3 regions of the Pseudomonas sp. FG86 genome follow, and region 2 is predicted to be linked to each of the others. Evidence: riboswitches for the same ligand, from Rfam matches in the RefSeq annotation. Region 2 holds a riboswitch; each other region holds the start of a gene.

Region 1 (7,309 bases), on a different contig from region 2:
AAGCCCGGCTTCACCCCGCCCAACTGGCTGTTCCCGGTGGCCTGGAGCATTATCTACCTGCTGTTGGCCTGGGCCGGTTACCGCTTGAGCCTGATCCCCGACAGCCAGCCGGTGCTGGCATTGTGGGCGGCGCAGATTGCGTTGAACACGCTGTGGACACCGGTATTTTTCGGTGCGCATCAGTTGCTCGCCGGTATGCTGATCATCGTGTTGTTGTGGCTCACCGTCGCCGCAATGGTGGTATTGGCCGTGCGCCTGGACCTGATTACCGGGCTGATCCTGTTCCCGTACCTGGCGTGGCTGTGCGTGGCGGCGGCGTTGAATTTCTCGATTTTGCGCAATAACCGCTGATGGCCCATAAACCCTGGCCCGCCAGTGCGCCTGAACTGGCTCAAATGCGCCGCTTCAACCAAAAGCTCACTTGGCTGCCGCGCTTCAAAATCCGCAATCGCGTGACACCGCGTTTGATTCAGGCGCTGTTGCGGGTCAGTCAAACGTTCAAGCGGGCGCCGCTGGCCGAGACTCAATTCGTGGGCGCAGTCCCCGTGCGTATCTTGCGGCCGAGCGGCAAGCCCAAGGGCGTGGTGCTGGATATCCACGGCGGCGGTTGGGTGATCGGCAATGCGCAGATGGATGATGACCTCAACCTGGGCCTGGTGAACGCGTGCGAGGTGGCGGTGGTGTCGGTGGATTATCGGCTGGCGGTCGATACACCGATAGAAGGGCTGATGGAGGATTGTTTGAGCGCCGCGCGCTGGCTGTTGGGTGACTGCGCGGAATTTGCCGGGTTGCCGGTGATTGTCGTGGGGGAATCGGCCGGTGCGCACTTGGCGGCGGCGACATTGCTGGCATTGAAGCAGTGGCCGGATTTGCTCCAGCGCGTGATCGGTGCGGTGTTGTATTACGGCGTCTATGATTTGACCGGCACTCCCAGCGTACGCGCGGCGGGCCCGCAGACGTTGTTGCTGGATGGGCCTGGCATGGTGGACGCGTTGCGCAGGCTGACCCCAGGGTTGAGCGATGAGCAGCGGCGACAGCCACCGTTGTCGCCGTTGTATGGCGACTTCAGCGGGTTGCCGCCGGCGTTGATGTTTGTGGGGGCATTGGACCCGCTCAAGGATGACACCCTGCTTATCGCTGAGCGCTGGGGGACGGTGGAAGCCCATCTGCTGCCGGAGGCGGCTCATGGGTTTATCCATTTTCCGTTGGCGATCACCGAGAACGTGCTGGCCTATAGCCGGGCGTGGGTCGCGCGCCGGATCGCTGTAGCACCGTAAACCTGCCGCGGTTCTTGCCTGATGGGCCCTTGCTTCAAGAGGTACCCATCATGGGCTTTCGTATGACGGGCCTTGCCCTAATGCCAGTCAGTCAAGGAGGAAAACGAAGCGGGCTTGTTGTGGCGAGCGGGCTTGCCCCGCGTTGGGCTGCAAAGCAGCCCCAGTAAGGCCACCGCGTTTATACAGGCCTATTAAATCGTCAGGTTTTGGGGCCGCTTCGCGCCCCAACGCGGGGCAAGCCCGCTCGCCACAACAAGCCCGCTTTCCACAACAAGCCCGCTTTCCACAATTAGCCCGCTCTCCAGAATTACCGTTTTCCTCCTTGACTGACTGGCATTAGGGCTCGCCCCCGATGACACTGTTGGGCCGCGTTGTTAACTCTCAGTTTGGGCGCAACCGCAGTATCTGCGCGCCGTCGAACGGGTCTGTCAGGTAATGCGCCTGCACGCCGAAGGTTTCCTGCAGGCGTTGCGGCGTCAGCACCTCCAGCGGTTTGCCCAGTGCCACCAATCGCCCATGATCCAGCACGGCCAGGCGGTCACAGGTCAGCGCCTGGTTGAGGTCGTGCAGGGCGATCAAGGTGGTGACGGGTAACGCCTGCACGCCTTTCAAGATCGTCAGTTGATGCTGGATGTCCAGGTGATTGGTCGGCTCATCCAGCAACAGGATCTGTGGCCGTTGCGCCAGGGCGCGGGCGATGTGCACGCGTTGGCGCTCACCGCCGGAGAGGCTGCGCCAGGCGCGTTGGCTCAGGTGGGTGGCGTCGACGTCGTGCAGGGCCTGGCGCACGATGCGATCGTCTTCGCTGGACCACGGGCTCAGCGCCGACAACCACGGTGTGCGGCCCAGTGCCACGGCGTCGAAGACGCGGATGGCATCGTCGGTGTCGGCCTGTTGCTCCACCACCGCCAGGCGTTGCGCGATGGCGCGGCGGGACAGCGCGCCCAAACGCTCACCGCCCAGGTGCACCTCGCCGCTGGCCGGTGCGCGCAAGCCGGCGAGCAGTTTGAGCAGGGTCGATTTGCCGGAGCCGTTCGGCCCGACGATACCCAAGGTTTCCCCCGACTGGACTTCCAGGTGAATATCGCGCAGCAACTCGGCCTCTCGCACCTTGAAGCCCAGGGCCGTGCAACTCAGCACCGTCATCGCGCATTCCTCCGGCCGATCAGGATCAGCGCAAATACCGGCGCGCCGACGAGTGCGGTGACCACACCCACTGGAATGACCTGGCCCTTGATCAAGGTGCGTGACAGCACATCGGCTGCAATCAAAAACAACGCGCCACCCAAGGCGCTGGCCGGCAGCAAGCGTGAGTGCCCGGTACCGAGCAACAGGCGTGCGGCGTGGGGGATCACCAGGCCGACAAAACCAATGGAGCCGACAATCGACACCATCACCGCCGTGACCAACGCCGCGCAGCCCACCAGCACAAACTGTACGCGGCGCACCGGGATGCCGAGGGACGCCGCCGAGTCGCTGCCGAAGGTGAATGCATCCAGTGCGCGGCGGTGCCACAGGCACACCGCCAACCCCGCGACGGCCACCGGTACCGCCAGCCACACCGACGACCAACGCACGCCGCTGAGATTACCCAGCAACCAGAACAGGATGCCGCGCGCCTGTTCGGAGCTGGCGGACTTGGTGATCAGGAACGCGGTCAGCGCGTTGAACAGCTGCGAACCGGCGATGCCTGCCAGGATGATCTGGCCGGTGCCGCTCGACGACCCGCTGGCCCGGGCGAGCAAAATCACCAGCGCAAACGCCGCCATCGCCCCGGCAAAGGCGCCGGCGGACAGCGAGATCAAGCCACCGCCGACCCCCATCAGCACCACCAGGACTGCACCGGTCGAGGCGCCCGCACTGATGCCAAGCAGGTAGGGATCGGCCAAGGGGTTGCGCAACAACGACTGCAGAATCACCCCGCATGTGGCCAGCCCCGCACCGCAGGCGGCGGCGACCAGCGTGCGAGTGAGGCGATAGTTCCACACCACGCCTTCGTCGATAGGGTCCAGCGCGTAGCCGGCGGCCCACAGTTTATTGGCCAACACCTGGAGCACTACCTGTGGCTCGATGGCGGTTTCGCCGATGGCTACGCCGGCCAGTATGGCGATCAACAGCAGCGCCAGGGCGAGGAGCGTTCTGCTCATTTGGGCAGGTCGTAGCTGTCGATGGCGCTCGCCAGTTGGTCGAGCCCATCGAAAGTACGCACGCTGGCCTGTAGGGCCATGGCGTCAAGGATGATGATGCGGTTGTGTTTCACCGCGTCCATGTTGCGTGTCACCGGGTCGCTGCGCAGGAAGGCCAGTTTCTGTTCGTAGTTGTCGGCCGGGTAGCGGCGGCGGTCCATGCGCGCGATCACCAGGAAGGTGGGGTTGGCTTTGGCGAGGGTTTCCCAGCCGACGGCGGGCCACTCTTCATCGGACTGCACCACGTTGTGCAAGCCGAGGGTTTGCAGCATGAATTCGGGGACACCCTTGTGGCCGGCCACATAGGGATCGCTGGCCATTTCGGCGCTGGAGAACCACACCAGCGCACTGGCCTGTTTGAGGCCTTTGTTGCGGGCGGTGGCGACGGACTTGGCCAGGCGCGCCTTGAGCGCCTCGTTCAGTTGCTGGCCGCGGTCCGGCACGTCGAAAATCTCGGCCAGTTGGCTGATGCTTTTATATATGGTGTCGATGCGGAACGGCTCCAGGCGTGTGCCGTCGGCGCCCACCAGGTTGTTCTTGCCTTCGCAGTCGGACGGCAGCAGGTAGGTGGGGATCTTCAATTCATGAAACTGCTCGCGGGTGCCGACCACGCCTTGTGGGCCAACCACCCATTCCAACTCGGCGGCCACCAGTTGCGGGCGCTTGGCAATGACCGCTTCGAAGCTTGGCTCATTGTTGGCCAGGCGCTCGATGGTGTCGTTCTGTGCCTTGAACTGCGGCAACACGTTGTTGAACCACAACGCCGTGCCGACCACTGTGTTGCCCACACCCAGGGCGTAGAGCATTTCGGTCGCCGCCTGGCCAATGGTTACGCTGCGGGTGGGCGCTTGCTGAAAGGTCAGGGTGCTGCCGCAGTTCTCCAGCGTCAGCGGGTAGTGGGTGGGCGTCGCCTGGGCCAGGGCACAGAAGCCCAGGCCGGTGAGCAAGGCGGTAACGCGTGGCAGCATGGGGCAATCTCCTGGGAGCCGTACGTGGAACTGGGGAGGTACGGTTCGGAAATACGCCCTCGGACGCTGCGGTGGAGGCAGCCAAGGATGTCCTTCCCGGACACCCCGCCGGTTAGTGGTTTTACTGGGCCGGCAGGTCTCCTGACTGATGCGTCTTCACCCGGCTCCAGCCTTCCCGGAGGGTATCCAGTGGCGTTGAGGAGCAGGCTCGGCATCTACAGTTGCGGGGGCAGTTCCGATTGACGCGGGGGTACCGCGCTTCGGATTCCCTATTAGTCCCGTTTGGGAACCGGCGCAGTATGGTAGTCGATTGGGCTGGGGAGGGGGAACCGAATGGCGGCTTTCTGTAGGCGCGTGCAGGCTCGCGCCCACATAAAGCCGCGGTAGCCGGTCAGAGGCGTATATCTTCAGGGCCGCGGATCAGTGCTTCAATTCGCGTCCCCGTTGCGCGCTCTTCATTGCTGAAACCGTCGTAGTCGGCCAGGTTGGCGAAACGGATGCCGGTCAATTGCTCGATCTGGATCACACTGCGCCGGTAGGTCCGCAGTTGGCCAAATACCAGATCAAGCTGACCGAGTTCACGGCTCTGGTCGATCATGTAGGCGCTGGCAGAGGGCTTGCCGTCGTCGCCGAGGTAGGCCACCACTTTCCAGAATGCCTTGGGGATTTTCACGCCGCGGTAGACACGGTCGTCATCGGCCAACACCGGGCCGGTAAACACCGTGGCCCGGGCCTTCCAGCGTTGTGTGTTGTCGAGAATGTAGTCTTCGAGCTCCAGCCAGGTCTTCTGGTTGAACCCGCTCATCTGCGGCGAGCAATTGGTGAAATGGAACGTATCGAGGTTGGCGGTGTTGGCCTCGTCGCCCCAGTTGGGATCCTGTCGTCGCACCAGGTGGCCGCGATCCAGGCCGTTGTTGGTGTAGAGCTCGTCGCCGATCTGCGCGCTGATGGGCAGGCGGCCGTCGTAGGCCCAGGTGTCGTTGCTGCGAACGATATCCACCGCCTGTCCGCCGTCGATATTCACGCCCACATAGAGCGCCATCCGTCGGGAACGTGACAGGGTCACCGAGAAATGCGTGTAGTCCAGGCGCAGCGGCTGGACGTCAGTTGCCAATGCCTCATCCACCGTGGGCCACGGCACGGCGAAGCCGCTGAGAAAGTCGGGTGCGTAGCCACGCCGGTCCTGCAAATCCTTGGCGGGCGTCACACGGGGCGTCGCCGCCCTGGCTTCCATCAGGCTGGGGGTGGCCGGGATCAACGGGCGTAGATCGACGAGCCGGGGGCGGTGGGTCAGGTCAATTTTGGCTTTGCGTGCTGGCATCGCGAGTTCCTCGCAGTCTTGGGTAAACACGACTGCAACACAGGTTCATGACAATTAGGGCCAGGTGCCCGCAGCAGGGCTATCCTGAACCGGTGACCCGGACGTTCATTACCCGCCAAAAGGAGCCAGCCCATGTGTGTTCGCCACCCGCGCCAGGCGATTTTCTGCTTGATCCCGCCTTACATCCTCGACCAGATCGCGCGTAACGGTAATAAAACGCAACGGGACGTCGCGCTACGTACCCGTGCCAAGGACAGCACGTTCCGCTCGTTGCGCATGGTCGCCGAGCCCGCTCATGGCCCGGCCCGTATGGCCTTGGCCATGGGCGCCGGCAAACGGCGTTCGATCTACGGCGCCGAGGGCACGGATAGCCTGCCAGGCAAGCTGATCCGCGGCGAAGGGCAGCCCGCCAGCGGCGATGCGGCGGTAGACGAAGCTTATGACGGTTTGGGCGCCACGTTCGATTTTTTTGACCAGGTCTTCGACCGCAACTCCATCGACGATGCCGGTATGGCGCTGGACGCGACCGTGCATTTTGGCCAGAACTACAACAATGCGTTCTGGAACTCGACCCAGATGGTGTTTGGTGATGGCGATCAGCAATTATTCAACCGGTTCACGATCGCGCTTGATGTGATTGGCCATGAATTGGCCCACGGCGTGACCGAGGATGAAGCCAAACTGATGTATTTCAATCAATCCGGCGCCTTGAACGAGTCGTTGTCGGATGTGTTTGGCTCGCTGATCAAACAGTACTCGTTACAGCAGAAGGCGCAAGATGCCGATTGGTTGATCGGCAAAGGGTTGTTTACCGACAAGATCAAAGGCATTGCGCTGCGCTCGATGAAAGCACCCGGTACTGCCTTTGACGACAAGTTGCTGGGCAAGGACCCACAACCGGGGCATATGGATGATTTCGTACAGACTTACGAGGACAATGGCGGGGTGCATATCAATTCTGGCATTCCCAACCATGCGTTCTATCAGGTGGCCACGAAGCTGGGTGGGTTTGCCTGGGAACGTGCGGGGCGGATCTGGTATGACGCATTGCGCGATGCGCGCTTGCGGCCGAACTCAGGGTTCCTGCGCTTCGCGCGGATTACCTACGATATCGCCGGTCGACTGTATGGCGCGAACAAGGATGAGCAGAAGGCGGTCAAGGAGGGCTGGAAAGCGGTTGGCATTCATGTGTGACAAACCGCCTGTGCGGTGAGGAGCAGCCATGCAAATTTCGATCAAGGAAAACGGCGGGCCGGCGTTTTTTCCGGGGCTGGCCAAACCTCGTACGGTGCAGCTGGACACGCTGCCCGAGCCGGACCAGCAGGAATTGCGGCAACTGATCGAGGCGTCAAACTTCTTTGAGTTGCCGCAAAGCACCGCGCCAGAACCCGGCAACCCAAGCCAGGTGCATTACACGTTGACCGTGACGGAAGGCGAGCGTGAGCACACGGTCTGCGTGCTGGCGCCGGTGAAGTCGCAGGCGCTGGATGGGCTGGTGCAGTGTGTGCGGCGGCATATTCGCTGTTGAGGCAGGTTCAGGGCCTGCCCGAACTTACT
Region 2 (7,309 bases):
TCAACCACTGGAACAGGGCGCAACCGCCCTGGGGCTGAAAACCATGCCGCTCCAACAATGCGAACAAGCGCTGGCCGGCTTCAATGCAACGCGCGCGCTGTTGAACCTGCCCGGCGGTGTCGCGCAGGCAGGCCTGGCCCAGTACTCGCGTCGGACCGCTGACGGCCCAAGGTCCGACCTGTTCGGCCAATAGCTTGAGCAACTTGCGTTCGGCCAGCACAAAACCCAGTCGAACGCCGGCCAGGCCGAAGAATTTACCGAACGAGCGCAGCACGATCAGGCCGACCTGATGGGCCTGGCCCGCCAGGCTCAACTGCGGGGTCACGTCCATAAAGGCTTCGTCCACCACCAGCCAACCGCCACGCTGGGCCAGCCGTGTATGCCAGTCGAGCAGGCGTTGCGGCGCCAGGCTCAGGCCCGTGGGGTTATTAGGGTTGACCACCACCAGCACATCAAGGCTGTCGAGAAAGAAATCGACCTCTTGTTCCTGCACTTCGCGCACCACGTAACCCGCGCGGCGCCAGGCCTCGGCGTGCTCGGCATAACACGGCGACAGCACGCCGACCTTGCCGGCACGCCGCAGGCGCGGCAGCAGCTGGATTGCCGCCTGGGAACCCGCCACCGGCAATACGTGCGCCACCCCGTAATATTCGCTCGCGGCCTGCTCCAGACCGTCGTCGGTTTCCGGCAAGCGTGCCCAGGCCCGCTGTGGGATCTCGGGGATCGGCCACGGCCATGGCGCCAGGCCACTGGACAGGTCGAGCCAATCGGCTTCGGCAATGCCGTATTGAATCGCCGCCTTGCGCAGGCGGCCGCCGTGTTCAAGCATAGAATTGCGCCCCTGCACATAGGATCAGCAACCACAACCATACGCCGCGTTGCACCAGTTGCCAGCCACGGTCGATGGCGTCGGCATCGGCCGGTGGACCTTCTCCCAACTGAGGGCGCTGGTGCACCTCACCATGATAAATCGCCGCACCGCCCAACTCGACGCCCAAGGCGCCTGCGCCAGCGGCCATCACCGGCCCGGCATTCGGGCTGTCCCAGGTCGGCCCCTGGGTGCGCCAGCACTTGAGCGCCAGTCGAGTCTTGCCCAGCAACGCGTAAGTCAAGGCCACCAGGCGCGCAGGCACATAGTTGAGTACATCGTCGATCTTCGCCGCGGCCCAGCCGAAGCGTTCGAAGCGTTCGTTGCGATAGCCCCACATCGCGTCGAGGGTGTTGCTCAGGCGGTAGAGCACCACACCCGGCACGCCGGCCACCACGAACCAGAACAGCGCAGCAAATATTGCGTCGCTGCCATTCTCCAGCACCGACTCGGTGGCGGCACGGGCGACTTCAGTACGGTCCAGTTCGCTGGTCTGGCGGCTGACCAGGTAGCTCACGCGCTTGCGGGCCTCATCCAGGTCATCGCTGCGCAGGGCCTGGGCCACCGGAATCACATGCTCGCCAAGGCTGCGCATGCCGAGGGCGCAGTACAGTGCGAGCACCTCCAACACCCAACCGATATAGGGTGCCCACGACAACGCGGTGGCCAACAGCGTCAACGGCACCACCGCTATCACCCACGCGGTCACGCCGTGGCTGCGCCAGCCACGGCCACCGCTATTGAAACGTTGCTCGATGCGTCCGGCGAAATTGCCAAACGCCACCAGCGGATGCCAGCGCCTGGGTTCACCCAGCAGCGCATCCAGCGCCACCGCGGCGACACACAGCAAGGCCACACTCATTGACTTACTCCCCACACATTCTCATACAACATGTCACTCAGCGGACGCGGTTCGGTCCAGCCTTCGAGCTGCAGCATCGGGGCCGGGTAGAAGGCGTCGACCGGCCCCAGGCACAGCACCGCCAGGGGTTTCGCGCCAGGCGGCAAACCCAGCAGGTCGGCCAGGGCCCGGGGTTCGAACAGCGAGACCCAGCCCATGCCCAAGCCCTCGACGCGCGCGGCCAGCCACAGATTCTGAATCGCGCAGGCCAGGGAGGCCATGTCCATTTCCGGCAAGGTACGTCGCCCGAAGATATGCCGCTCGCGATCGTCCATCAGCGCCGCCACCAGCACTTCGGCGCAGTCATGGATGCCTTCGACCTTGAGCTTCATGAATTCATCGGAGCGCTCGCCCAAGGCTTCGGCGGTGCGTATACGTTCTTCCTCCACCAGTTGCTGGATCTGCCCTCGTAGCTGGCGGTCGCTGATGCGGATAAAGCGCCAGGGCTGCATCAAGCCGACGCTGGGCGCCTGATGCGCGGCCTGGAGCAGGCGATGCAGCAAATGCGGGGCCACCGTGCCGCCGGTGAAATGGCGCATGTCACGGCGTTCGGCGATGGCGCGGTAAACGGCGTCGCGCTCGGCCGGGGGGAAAGCGTTGTCACTCATGGGACTGGGCTGACTCAAGGTCGGGCGCAAACAGCGCGGCAACCGCACGGGGATTGGAGGGGAAGTAGAAGTGCACGTAGGAAGCGGTCATCCGCCCTTGCCGATACACCGCCTCGGCACCCCGCCCGCCGTTGGGGCTCAAGCCACGGGCGATCGGTTGCCAGTCGGTGCTGGTCAGGGAATGGTGGTAGGTGTGCCCGCGCAATACGCCTTCCGGCAACTCGACGCTTTGCAGGGCAAGGGCCGCCAGTTTCTTCTGCATCACCGCATCCCCCTGCAACAGGCCGACCAGCTCGGCACGGGTGCCGTCGACATCGGTGAGCGAGTCCAGCAGGTAGAGCATGCCGCCACACTCGGCAAGCAAGGGTTTACCGGCAGCATGATGGGCACGGATGGCATCGAGCATCGAGGTGTTTTCCGCCAGCGCCTGGTGATGCAGCTCCGGGTACCCGCCTGGCAGATAGAGGCTGTCGGCCTCGGGCACTTGGCGATCATGAATCGGTGAGAAAAAGCGCAACTCGGCCCCCATCGCCCGCAATAGATCCAGGCTGGCGCCATAGGTGAAGGCAAAGGCTTCGTCACGGGCCACGGCGATGCGCACACCGGCGAGCAGCGGTTCGGCTTCGATCACTTCAGGCGCGGCGAAGGTCACCGGCGGCGGCAAGGCAACTTCACAACTGTTGCCCAGGGCCTGGGCAGCGGCGTCCAGGCGGACGTCGAGATCATTCAGTTCGCTGGCTTGCACCAGGCCAAGATGGCGGCTGGGCAACTCAATCCCGGTTTCACGGGACAACGCGCCGTACCAGCGCAAGCCTTCGGTGAGGCTCCCTTCGAGCAGTTGCGCATGGCGCAGGGTGCCGACACGGTTGGCCAACACACCGGCAAACGGCAAGTCCGGCTGATAACGCGCCAGGCCCAGGGCCAGGGCACCGAAGGTCTGGGCCATGGCGGTGCCGTCGATCACCGCCAGCACCGGCACACCGAAGTGCCGCGCCAGGTCAGCGCTGGACGGCGTACCGTCAAACAGGCCCATGACGCCTTCGATCAGGATCAGGTCGGCCTCCCCTGCCGCTTCCCACAGCAAGCGACGACTTTCCTGCTCGCCAACCATCCACATATCCAACTGATACACCGGCGCACCGCTGGCGCGTTCGTGGATCATCGGGTCGAGGAAGTCCGGGCCGCATTTGAACACGCGTACCTTGCGCCCCAGGTTGCGGTGCAAACGGGCCAGCGCAGCGGTGACCGTGGTTTTGCCCTGGCCGGACGCCGGTGCGGCGATCAGTACGGCCGGACAATGACGGGGCTGATTCAAAGTTCGACGCCCTTCTGTGCCTTGATACCGGCCTGGAACGCGTGCTTGAGCATGCCCATTTCGGTGACGGTGTCACCCATCTCGATCAACTCCGGCTTGGCGCCACGGCCGGTAACCACCACGTGCTGCATCGGCGGACGGGCTTGCAGGTCGCTCAGTACCTGGTCCAGGTCGAGGTAGCCATGCTTGAGGGCGATGTTCAGTTCATCCAACACCACCAGGCCGATGCTCGGGTCTTGCAGCAGTTCGCGAGACACGGCCCAGGCGGCCTCGGCGGCGGCGATGTCGCGCTGGCGGTCCTGGGTTTCCCAGGTGAAGCCTTCGCCCATGACGTGAAAGCGCACTTGTTCGGGGAAGCGCCGGAAGAACAATTCTTCGCCGGTGCTGTTACGGCCTTTGATGAACTGCACCACGCCGCACTGCATGCCGTGGCCCATGGCGCGCGCGAGCATGCCGAACGCAGAGCTGCTTTTGCCTTTGCCGTTGCCGGTCAGCACCAGCAGCAAACCGCATTCGTTCGGGGAATTGGCAATGCGCTCGTCAATCACGGCTTTTTTGCGCAGCATGCGCGCCAGGTGGCGTTCGTCGCGGTCGGGGGAATCGGTCATGGCAGCTCTCCGTTGGGGCTGGACAAAAACGGCGGGCAGGAAAAAACAAAAACAGACAGCCAAGCATCGCCCACCGTGATGCTGTTGGATGATCCAGGCCGGTCTCCGGACTCATGAGTGGCTCGCTTTATAGAAAGCAGGCCGACGCTGCGCCTTCCCATATCGCAGCGCGATACAGTGGCCAATAGCACCGTCTTGACTCATTTACCGTTGCGGGGGCAGCGCCGGAATTGCGGCAACACTGTGTACAAGTGCGCTCACTCACCGGCTTCCCTGTTTCACTCAGTCGACCCTTGGGTCACAGAGCACCTGAAACAAGTCGCGAAGGTTAGTGGGTTGGGGGGGGAGCGTCAATTAAAGCTGGCCTTGCACTTGAACCATCGTGCCGCAGCACTCCTCTACCCTTACAGGCATTCAGGAGAAAACCATGCATAAAACAAGACTCGCCCTACTGATCATGGTCGCAGGCACCCTCGCTGCCTGCGGAGAAAGCTCGACCTTGAAGGTATCGGATGGCACCGGCCCTTCGCCCCAACTGCCAGAGCCCAACAAGACCCTGATCCCCACCGTGAATATCGCCCCAGCCATTGGCTGGCCTGATGGCATGAAGCCAACCGCCGCCGCGGGCACCCAAGTGACAGCGTTCGCCGAAGGCCTGGATCACCCTCGCTGGCTGTATGTGCTACCCAATGGCGATGTGTTGGTGGCCGAAACCAATGCGCCGCCCAAGCCGGATGACGCCAAGGGCATTCGCGGCTGGGTAATGGAAAAGGTCATGGGCCGTGCCGGTGCCGGCGTGCCCAGCCCGAACCGCATCACCTTGCTGCGCGATGCCGATCACGATGGCGTCGCCGAGACCCGCACGGTCTTCCTGGAGAATCTCAACTCGCCGTTCGGCATGACCCTGGTGGGCAACGACCTCTACGTGGCCGACTCAGACAAGCTGCTGCGCTTTCCCTATCAACCGGGCGAAACCGCAATCACGCAGGCCGGCACCACGGTGGTCGACCTGCCGGGCGGCAGCATCAACCACCACTGGACGAAAAACGTGGTGGCCAGCAAGGACGGCAGCAAGTTGTATGTGAGCGTCGGTTCCAACAGCAACGTCGGCGAGAACGGCCTGGAAGCGGAACAAGGTCGGGCGGCGATCTGGGAAGTCGATCGCGCCAGTGGCCAGCACCGGATTTTCGCTTCGGGCCTGCGCAACCCCAACGGCATGGCCTGGGAACCGCAGAGCGGCAAGCTGTGGACCGCGGTCAACGAGCGCGATGAGATCGGCAGCGACCTGGTGCCGGACTACATCACCTCGGTCAAGGATGGCGCGTTTTATGGCTGGCCATTCAGCTACTACGGGCAACATGTGGATGTGCGTGTCACACCACAGGACCCGGCCCTGGTCGCCAAGGCGATCGCACCAGACTACGCCGTCGGCCCGCATACCGCTTCGCTGGGGCTGACCTTCGCCGAAGGCAGCAAATTACCTGCACCGTTCGTCAACGGCGCCTTTATCGGCCAGCACGGGTCATGGAACCGCAAGCCGCACAGTGGCTACAAGGTGATCTTTGTGCCGTTCGAAGGTGGCAAACCCAAGGGGCAGCCAGTGGACGTGCTGACCGGGTTCCTCGACAAGGATGAGAACGCTATGGGCCGGCCGGTGGGTGTGGTGATCGATCAGCAGGGGGACCTGCTGGTGGCGGATGATGTGGGGAATAAGGTGTGGCGGGTGTCTGCAGTTAAGTAACTTTTCTCAAGACCACCACAAAAAATGTGGGAGGGAGCTTGCTGCCGATGAGGGCGTGTCAGTCCATGCATTCAGTGACTGACACACCGCTATCGGGAGCAAGCCCCCTCCCACATTGGGTTCGGTGTCTGGCTTAGGGATTGCGGGCCAAGTGCTCAGCCGGCAATACGCGCTTGGCACTCAGGTAGGCGTTCTGCCAATAGGCTTTGGACAAGGTGTCCAGCTTCACCGTACCGCCCGTTTGTGGCGCATGCACAAAGCGCCCTTCGCCTACATAGATCCCGGCATGACTGACCTGTGATCCACCACCGGTGGCGAAGAACAGCAAGTCACCGGTCTGCAGGTTTTCTTCGCTGACATCCTGGGCGCGCATCACGATCAATTCGCGAGTGGTGCGCGGCAGGGAGATGCCAGCGGCATCGCGGTAGACGAAGCCGATCAAGCCACTGCAATCAAAACCCGAATCCGGCGTATTGCCGCCCCATCGGTAAGGCGTGCCGACCAGGCCCAGCGCGCGGAAGAGCACATCTTCAGCAGCAGGCGAGAAACTTTGGCTGGAATAGTTGAACACCGGCTTAGGCTTGGCCGCTACGTGAGCGGGCGGCGGTGTGCGGCTTGCGCAGGCGCTGAGGAGCGCGGCGCAAACAATAAGAATCAGGCGGGCCGAGGTCGACATGTGCAGAACAATCCTGGTCTGGATGCGGCTTTCGCTGCCGAACGCTGAAAACCAGAACGCGCAAGCAAAGCTTGCGCGAACGGATTACAACAATATCCAGGGATTCTAGCGCTTACACGTCAAACTTCAAGTATCACTTTAACTTTACTTGCTGGCGGTAACCGTTGTCGGGGCCATGGCGAGTGCGCGCTTGGCTTCGATAAAGGTTTTGCTCCAGTAGCTGTCACCCAGGTTGTCGACTCGAACACCGCCACTGCGACGGCTGCTGGAGTGGATAAACTGGTTATCGCCCAAGTAGATACCGGCGTGACTGACACGACCACGGCCTGCAGTACTGAAGAAAAGCAGATCACCGGGCTTGAGGTTGTTGCGCGCGACCAACGGTGCTTTCACGTTGATCATTTCGCGAGTGGAGCGTGGCAGGTTCATGCCAGCTTCTTCACGAAACAGGTAGCCGATGAAACCGCTGCAGTCGAAACCGGCTTCAGAGGTACCGCCGAAACGGTAACGGGTACCGATCAGGGACATGCCGCGTTCGAGGATGCTGTCGGCCAGAACGGGAAGCTGATAAGGCTTGCTGCCGGCAAAGTCG
Region 3 (7,309 bases), on a different contig from region 2:
AGGATCAGCGCGATACGCTTATCCCCATTCGGCACCCGCGCCAGTTCGACCCAACGTCGCGCCAGTTCGGCAACAAAGTCCATACGCTCGGGCGCGGCGCGGTAGCACACCACGTCCGACTGGCTGCGCTCACTGCGCCAGGCCAGGTCCTTGAAGCTGATCGGCCGGCTGATAATCCGCCCGTCCAGCTCCGGCAAGGCAATGTGCATCGCCAGGTCGCGCGGGCCGAGGCCTTGTTCGCTGGCTTGCCAGCCGGGTTGGTTGTCCTGGGCGCAGATCGCCTGGATCACCGGGATATTGCGGCGAAACGGGCGTAGATGGGGGGCTTCGGGGCTGGATTGGGCAAAGCCGGTGGTGTTCAGAATCACCGCCGCATTGACTTCATCCAGCCAATCCTCGACCACCGCCAGGCAGCCGGGCTCTTTCAAACTGGCCACCGCCACCGGCAACGGGTTAAGGCCCGCTGCCTGCAAACGCTGGCAGAACACATCGATAAAGCCGGTATTGGCCGCCTGCAAATGAGAGCGATAGAACAGCACCGCCGCCACCGGAAACTCCGGGTGCCACTCCATTTGCCAGTCATTGAGGCGGGCATTGGCCTGATGCGGGTGATAAATCGCAGTGCGCGGCAGAGTGTGTGGCTCGGCCCAGGCGTAGTCACGCTGCAGATAAGCGCTGGCCAGGCAGCGATAAAAATCCAGGGCATTGCCCAGGCCACCCTGGCGCAGGTACTGCCACAAGCGGTCGCGGGCCTCAGCGGCCACGGTGCTGAGGCCGCTGAGTTCCGGGTCAGGGCGGTCATCACCGGGCACCAGGATCAACGTGACGCCGCGCTCGGCCAGCGCCACCAGGCGCTCGATACCGTAGCGCCAATACCCGATGCCACCATGCAGCGAAATCAGGATGACCTTGGCATGGCGCAGCACTTCATCGACATACAGATCGACCGAGGCGTGGTTCTGCACCTGCATGGGGTTGGCCAGGCGCAGGCTCGGGTAGTCCTCGGGCAACTGCTGGGCGGCTTCGGCCAGCAGCGCCAGGCTGGAATCGCCGCTGCACAGAATCACCAGCTCGGCGGGGGTTTGCCCCAGGTCGGCGATATTGTCGTCCGCGACGAAGCCGCCGGGTTGAGTCCTGAGCAGGTGCATGGGTTAAACGTTGAGCGCTGCGCGCAATTGCGCTTCGAGGCCGGCCGCGTCCAGCGCCTGGCCGATCAGCACCAGGCGCGTGATGCGTGCCTCGTCGGCCCCCCAGGCGCGGTCGAAGTGCTTGTCGAAACGCGTGCCCACGCCCTGGATCAGCAGGCGCATCGGCTTGTTCGGAATCGCCGCGAAGCCTTTGACACGCAGGATGCCGTGCTGCACCACCAACTGGGTCAGCGCGTCGAGCAGCAGCGCCTCATCGGCCTGAGGCAGGTCGATGGAGATGGAGTCGAACGCGTCGTGATCGTGGTCATGGTCGTCTTCACCGTCGTGGTGATGATCGTGATGGCTGTGGCGGCCGTCGATATGCTCTTCGGAGCCGGCGCCCAGGCCGATCAGCACGTCCAGGGGCAGGCGACCGCTGCTGGCTTCGACGATCTTCACCGCGGGTGGCAGCTCTTCGGCCACTTCCAGGCGCACGCGGGCCAGGTCCTCGGGGTTGATCATGTCGCACTTGTTGAGGATCACCAGGTCGGCGCTGGCCAACTGGTCGGCGAACAGTTCATGCAACGGGGATTCGTGGTCCAGGTTCGGATCAAGCTTGCGCTGGGCATCGACCTGGTCCGGGAAGGCGGCGAAGGTGCCGGCGGCCACCGCCGGGCTGTCGACCACGGTGATCACCGCGTCGACGGTGCAGGCGCTGCGGATTTCCGGCCACTGGAAGGCTTGCACCAGGGGCTTGGGCAAGGCCAGGCCCGAGGTTTCGATGAGGATATGGTCGAGGTCGCCGCGACGGGCCACCAGTTCGCGCATCACCGGAAAGAACTCTTCCTGGACGGTGCAGCACAGGCAGCCGTTCGCCAGTTCATACACGCGGCCGTTGGCTTCTTCCTCGGTGCAACCGATCGAGCATTGCTTGAGGATCTCACCGTCAATGCCCAACTCGCCGAATTCGTTGACGATCACCGCAATGCGACGGCCCTGGGCGTTGTCGAGCATGTGGCGCAGCAAGGTGGTTTTGCCCGAGCCGAGAAAGCCGGTAACGATAGTGACGGGAAGTTTGGCCAGTGTTTTCATCGGATGCCCTTGGGGGCGGGCATACGGGACGATAGGCCCTGCGTGGCGCGCAGCAGCAGATTTCGTCACCGGATCACCCCGCCCGGTTGAATTGGAAAATCGGTTGCGAGGCAGGTCTCCTGGCTTGGGGCTTGCGGATCTTGCGACCGGCGCTGGCTGCGCCTTCCCGCCGTAATGGCAGTGGCGTGGCAGTCAGATAAACCCTTCACAGTTGCGGGGGCAGCCGCGGCTTGAACCGCGTTCCCTTCTTAGCTTCGGCCTGGGCCGAAGAACCTCGAAGGTGCAAGGCTACAGGGGCTCGGTCAATTTGACTACCGTCGCTCTGCATGCTTTCCTACACGCCTTGTTTCGGGTGCCCTTCACAGGGTGAAACGGGAAACCGGTGAGTCATAGCCTTATGACCAGTCCGGTGCTGCCCCCGCAACGGTAAGCGAGTGAAGCGTCAGATCCACTGTGCCTGTACGGCATGGGAAGGCGACGCTTTATAGACCCAGTGTCCCTCGCAAGCCCGGAGACCGGCCCGAATAACATCAGATAACAAACCCGCGGTGGGCGGGCGCTGTTAAAACCCTGCGTGCCCGGCTCGCGGGGTTTGCATGCGCTCGTTTCACCCTGAACACGATAGGGACGCGCCATGTCGATCATCAGCAGCACTTCGCACACCGCCAGCAGTACCGCCACCCTCAGCCAACGCCTGACCGCCGCCATCGGCGCCTCGATCCTGGGCGCGTGCCTGGTGTATTTCGCCGGGTTCTCGCATATCGAGGCGGTGCACAACGCAGCCCACGATACCCGCCACAGCGCCGCGTTCCCGTGCCACTGAGACCTGCCGACATGATCAAACGTATTGCGCAAACCGCAGGGTTCACCGGCTTGCTGGCCGCCCTGCTGCTGACCCTGCTGCAAAGCTTCTGGGTCGCTCCGCTGATTCTGCAGGCGGAAACTTTCGAAAAGGCCCCGGCCGCGACTGAAGTCGTGCACGAGCATGCCGCTGGCGCCGCTGCGCACACCCACGACGCCGAAGCCTGGGAACCGGAAGACGGCTGGCAGCGCGTGCTGTCGACCACCGGCGGCAACCTGGTGGTCGCCGTCGGCTTCGCCCTGATGCTGGCCGGCCTCTATACCCTGCGCGCACCGACCCGCACGGCCCAAGGCTTGCTGTGGGGCCTGGCCGGCTACGCGACCTTTGTGTTGGCGCCGACCCTGGGCCTGCCGCCCGAGCTGCCGGGCACGGCCGCCGCCGACCTGGCGCAACGCCAGATCTGGTGGATCGGCACGGCCGCCTCCACTGCGGCCGGTATTGCGCTGTTGGTGTTCGGTGGCAACTGGCTGCTTAAAGGGCTGGGCGTGGCGATCCTCGTGGTGCCTCACGTAATCGGCGCCCCGCAGCCGCAAGTGCATTCGATGCTGGCGCCAGAGGCACTGGAAGCACAATTCAAGATCGCCTCGCAGTTGACCAACGTCGCCTTCTGGCTGGCCCTGGGCCTGATCAGCGCCTGGTTGTTTCGCCGCAACCGCGACGATCAATACTCGGCATGAAACTCGCGGTCGGCCTCGGTTGCCAGCGGGGCTGCGAATTGCACGCCCTGCTGGCGCTGTTTGACACGGCCCTCGCCGAAGCGGGTATCGAGCGCCAGCACATCACCGCACTGGCGAGTCTCGACCGCAAACAGGACGAGCCGGGGTTACTGGCCCTGGCGCGCAGGTTGAACCTGCCATTGCAGTGCTTCAGCGCCGAACAGTTGGCCGCGTATGAAGGCCGTCTGAGCCATAAATCAGCGGTCGCCTTTGCCCACACCGGCTGTTACGGCATCGCCGAAAGCGCCGCCCTGGCCCTGGCCGAACAGCTCTCCCCAGGCCCCGCCCGCTTGCTGATCACCCGCAAGAAAACCGCCCAGGCCACCTTTGCATTGGCCTGCGCCGGCTGAAAAATCGATAATTGCGTCTTCCGATCATGAGCAATCTTCATGCTCGCCCGTTTTTCGACAGGAATCCTCCATGACCGTCTACTTCATCGGTGCCGGCCCCGGCGACCCGGAATTGATCACTGTCAAAGGCCAACGGCTGATCCGCAGTTGCCCGGTGATCATCTATGCCGGTTCGCTGGTACCGGCGGCCGTGCTGGAGGGGCATCAAGCGCAACAGGTGGTCAACAGCGCCGAACTGCACCTGGAGCAGATCATCGAGCTGATCAAGGCCGCCCACGCCAACGGCCAGGATGTGGCGCGGGTGCATTCCGGCGATCCGAGCCTGTATGGGGCGATCGGCGAGCAGATTCGTCATCTGCGCGAGCTGGGCATCCCGTTCCAGATCATTCCGGGCGTGACCGCAGTCGCCGCCTGTGCCGCGCTGCTGGAGACCGAACTGACCTTGCCGGACATCGCCCAGAGCGTAATCCTGACCCGTTACGCCGATAAAACCCGCATGCCAGCCGGCGAGGACTTCGACAGCCTGGCCCGCCACGGCACCACCATGGCGATCCACCTGGGGGTCAACCACCTGGAGAAGATCGTCGCAGAGCTGCTGCCGCACTATGGCGCGGATTGCCCGATTGCCGTGGTGCACCGGGCAACCTGGCCGGATCAGGATTGGGCGGTGGGCACACTCAGCGATATTGCCGACAAAGTCGCCGCCAAGGGCTTTCGGCGTACGGCGCTGATCGTGGTGGGCCGGGTGCTGGCGAGTGACAGTTTCAGTGAGTCGTCGTTGTATCGGGCGGGGCATGCGCACCTTTATCGACCTTGATAATTCACTTTATAAAACTAAAACAATGCATTGATTTAAATTAACAAATGCAAAAAAAATGTGGGAGGGGGCTTGCCCCCGATGGCAGTGTGTCAGCCTGCTCAGGAGGCGACTGAGGCACCGCTATCGGGGGCAAGCCCCCTCCCACACTTGATCTTTCTTGCCAGGGAGATAGCGTCAGCAGTCGAGTTTGAATGTTTAATTCATCAACAACACACTGATTTAACTGAATAAATGCACAAAATGTGGGAGGGGGCTTGCCCCCGATGGCAGTGTGTCAGCCTGCTCAAGAAGCGACTGAGGCACCGCTATCGGGGGCAAGCCCCCTCCCACACTTGATCTTCGGCGTTAGATAGATTGCATAAATAGCTGAATTTTAAGAATAAAAAAAACGGCGCTCACGGGGCGCCGTTTTTTGTTCGCAGTGAACGCCTTACTCAGTAGTAGGCATTTTCTTTCTGCGTGTGGTCGGTCACGTCGCGTACGCCCTTGAGCTCCGGAATCCGCTCCAGCAGGGTGCGCTCGATGCCTTCGCGCAACGTCACGTCGGCCTGGCCGCAGCCCTGGCAGCCGCCACCAAACTTGAGCACGGCAATGCCGTCATCCACTACGTCGATCAAGCTGACCTGACCGCCGTGGCTGGCCAGCCCTGGGTTGATCTCGGTTTGCAGGTAGTAGTTGATACGCTCGTTGACCGGGCTGTCGGCGTTGACGTTCGGCACCTTGGCGTTCGGAGCCTTGATGGTCAATTGGCCGCCCATGCGGTCGGTGGCGTAATCCACCACGGCATCGTCAAGGAAGGCTTCGCTGAAGGCATCGATATACGCGGTGAAGCTTTTCAGCCCCAGGGCGGTGTCTTCCGGCTTTTCTTCACCGGGCTTGCAGTAGGCAATGCACGTCTCGGCATACTGGGTGCCAGGCTGGGTGATAAAGACGCGGATACCGATACCTGGGGTGTTCTGCTTGGACAGCAGGTCGGCCAGGTAATCGTGGGCGGCGTCGGTAATGGTTATGGCAGTCATGGAAACTCCTCACAGGCTTGCCGGCAGTTTACGCCAAAATATTACGCAGGTACAAAGTCCCAGTAATTTTGTCGGAAAAGACTCAACAGCCACGTCAGAGGTTTTCATAGCGGTTCATATCCAGCACCCCTTCTTCCACCGGCGTGGTTTCGCGGATGTAGGTCGACAGGTCATGGAAGTACTGCCAGAACTGCGGATGACTGCGACGTATGCCCCAGCGGTCGACAATCTTCTCGAAACCCTGGGCGTCCCTGGCGTCCTCCATGGCCGCGACGAACTCCGGCACTTGCTCGGCTGGCACATTGAACATGAAGTTCGGGTAGCTGCCGAGCACCCCTGGGTAGATCGTCAGCGTATCCAGGCCCGGCTGATAGCGATAAGCCTCACCCAGCATGAACGCCACATTACTGTGGGCACGGTTGCGCAGCAGGCTATAGACCTCCCGCTGGCCGCTGCGGGTTTCGACGCGCAGCATCGTCGCTTCAGGCAGTTGCCCAATGACCTTGAGCCCCGCCGCCGGGCGCGATGTCAGGCGACTCAGGGCCTGCTCGGCGTCGCGCAACGCCGGGTCGATCCCCGGCCGTGAGCAGTACGCGCCGGCACAACGATTGATCGGGTCCGGGGCGGCATTGAGGTCGCCATAGCGGGCCAGCAGCTGGTTGGCGAAGTCGCGCTTGGGGTCCTTTTCATCAAGCTTCAGGCCGGTGGGCTTATCGTCGTCGATCGACTCATAGTCCAGCCACAGCTTGACCTTGCCGCTGTTCTGGTACCAATCGTCGAGGAAATCATCCCGCGAGTTCGCCGGCATCAGGCGCAGGAAGTTCTGCTCGGCGCCATTGCGGATCAGGTCGAAGTACAGGCGAGTCTGGGCCTGGTGCGACACATTACCGAACACGTCAAAGTTGACCACCAGTTGGTAATAGGTGCGTTCGAGCAACGGATAGTCGAATAGCCACAGGGTCTGCGGCACCTCACCGATCAGGCCCTTGTTGACCGAGGCGCTGTCGAAGTGGCGGAAGATGCTCAACAGCGCATTGTCGTTGCCAGCCCACAGCGTCGACCAACTCGGTGCTGGCAGTTCGGCATAGCTGTCGCGACGCAGGGCTTCGTACTGGTTGCGCTTGTCGCGGTACTTGAGCCACAGGCTGAGCACACTGCCCACGTCGTCATTTTGCCCAGGCATCGCCAACAACGGCGTGGCCTGGCCGCGATAGCGAGCATCGGTGATGTACAGGTCATGATCGGGCGCCTGGAACAATGCCCAGAAATTGTCGCGGATCACATCCGTGGCAATCTGCCCCCGGCATACGGGCCCGCGGATGA

What was found. Region 2 has a riboswitch for cobalamin ahead of cobO (cob(I)yrinic acid a,c-diamide adenosyltransferase). Riboswitches for the same ligand answer to the same signal wherever they lie in the genome.
Positions count from the first base shown of each region.
Region 1: it holds a riboswitch for cobalamin, as region 2 does, so the genes downstream of both, ACODSV_RS32395 (ABC transporter substrate-binding protein) here and cobO (cob(I)yrinic acid a,c-diamide adenosyltransferase) in region 2, are expected to answer to the same signal.
Region 3: it holds a riboswitch for cobalamin, as region 2 does, so the genes downstream of both, cobW (cobalamin biosynthesis protein CobW) here and cobO (cob(I)yrinic acid a,c-diamide adenosyltransferase) in region 2, are expected to answer to the same signal.

Region 1 is NZ_JBMDIS010000104.1:8,377-15,685, reverse strand. It holds gene tspO (tryptophan-rich sensory protein TspO) at 1-351, shown strand, start outside; gene ACODSV_RS32410 (alpha/beta hydrolase fold domain-containing protein) at 351-1,277, shown strand; gene ACODSV_RS32405 (ABC transporter ATP-binding protein) at 1,659-2,423, opposite strand; gene ACODSV_RS32400 (FecCD family ABC transporter permease) at 2,420-3,424, opposite strand; gene ACODSV_RS32395 (ABC transporter substrate-binding protein) at 3,421-4,431, opposite strand; cobalamin riboswitch at 4,546-4,740, opposite strand; gene ACODSV_RS32390 (DNA/RNA non-specific endonuclease) at 4,823-5,752, opposite strand; gene ACODSV_RS32385 (M4 family metallopeptidase) at 5,885-6,946, shown strand; gene ACODSV_RS32380 (protealysin inhibitor emfourin) at 6,975-7,280, shown strand; gene ACODSV_RS32375 (aldehyde dehydrogenase family protein) at 7,305-7,309, opposite strand, start outside.
Region 2 is NZ_JBMDIS010000006.1:54,909-62,217, forward strand. It holds gene cobD (threonine-phosphate decarboxylase CobD) at 1-829, opposite strand, end outside; gene cbiB (adenosylcobinamide-phosphate synthase CbiB) at 822-1,730, opposite strand; gene bluB (5,6-dimethylbenzimidazole synthase) at 1,727-2,377, opposite strand; gene ACODSV_RS05860 (cobyrinic acid a,c-diamide synthase CobB) at 2,370-3,692, opposite strand; gene cobO (cob(I)yrinic acid a,c-diamide adenosyltransferase) at 3,689-4,300, opposite strand; cobalamin riboswitch at 4,380-4,628, opposite strand; gene ACODSV_RS05870 (PQQ-dependent sugar dehydrogenase) at 4,728-6,041, shown strand; gene ACODSV_RS05875 (C40 family peptidase) at 6,175-6,717, opposite strand; gene ACODSV_RS05880 (C40 family peptidase) at 6,862-7,309, opposite strand, start outside.
Region 3 is NZ_JBMDIS010000029.1:46,635-53,943, forward strand. It holds gene cobN (cobaltochelatase subunit CobN) at 1-1,148, opposite strand, end outside; gene cobW (cobalamin biosynthesis protein CobW) at 1,152-2,219, opposite strand; cobalamin riboswitch at 2,312-2,511, opposite strand; cobalamin riboswitch at 2,553-2,757, shown strand; gene ACODSV_RS19245 (CbtB domain-containing protein) at 2,854-3,042, shown strand; gene ACODSV_RS19250 (CbtA family protein) at 3,054-3,758, shown strand; gene ACODSV_RS19255 (cobalamin biosynthesis protein) at 3,755-4,147, shown strand; gene cobM (precorrin-4 C(11)-methyltransferase) at 4,218-4,964, shown strand; gene nfuA (Fe-S biogenesis protein NfuA) at 5,402-5,986, opposite strand; gene ACODSV_RS19270 (fatty acid cis/trans isomerase) at 6,081-7,309, opposite strand, start outside.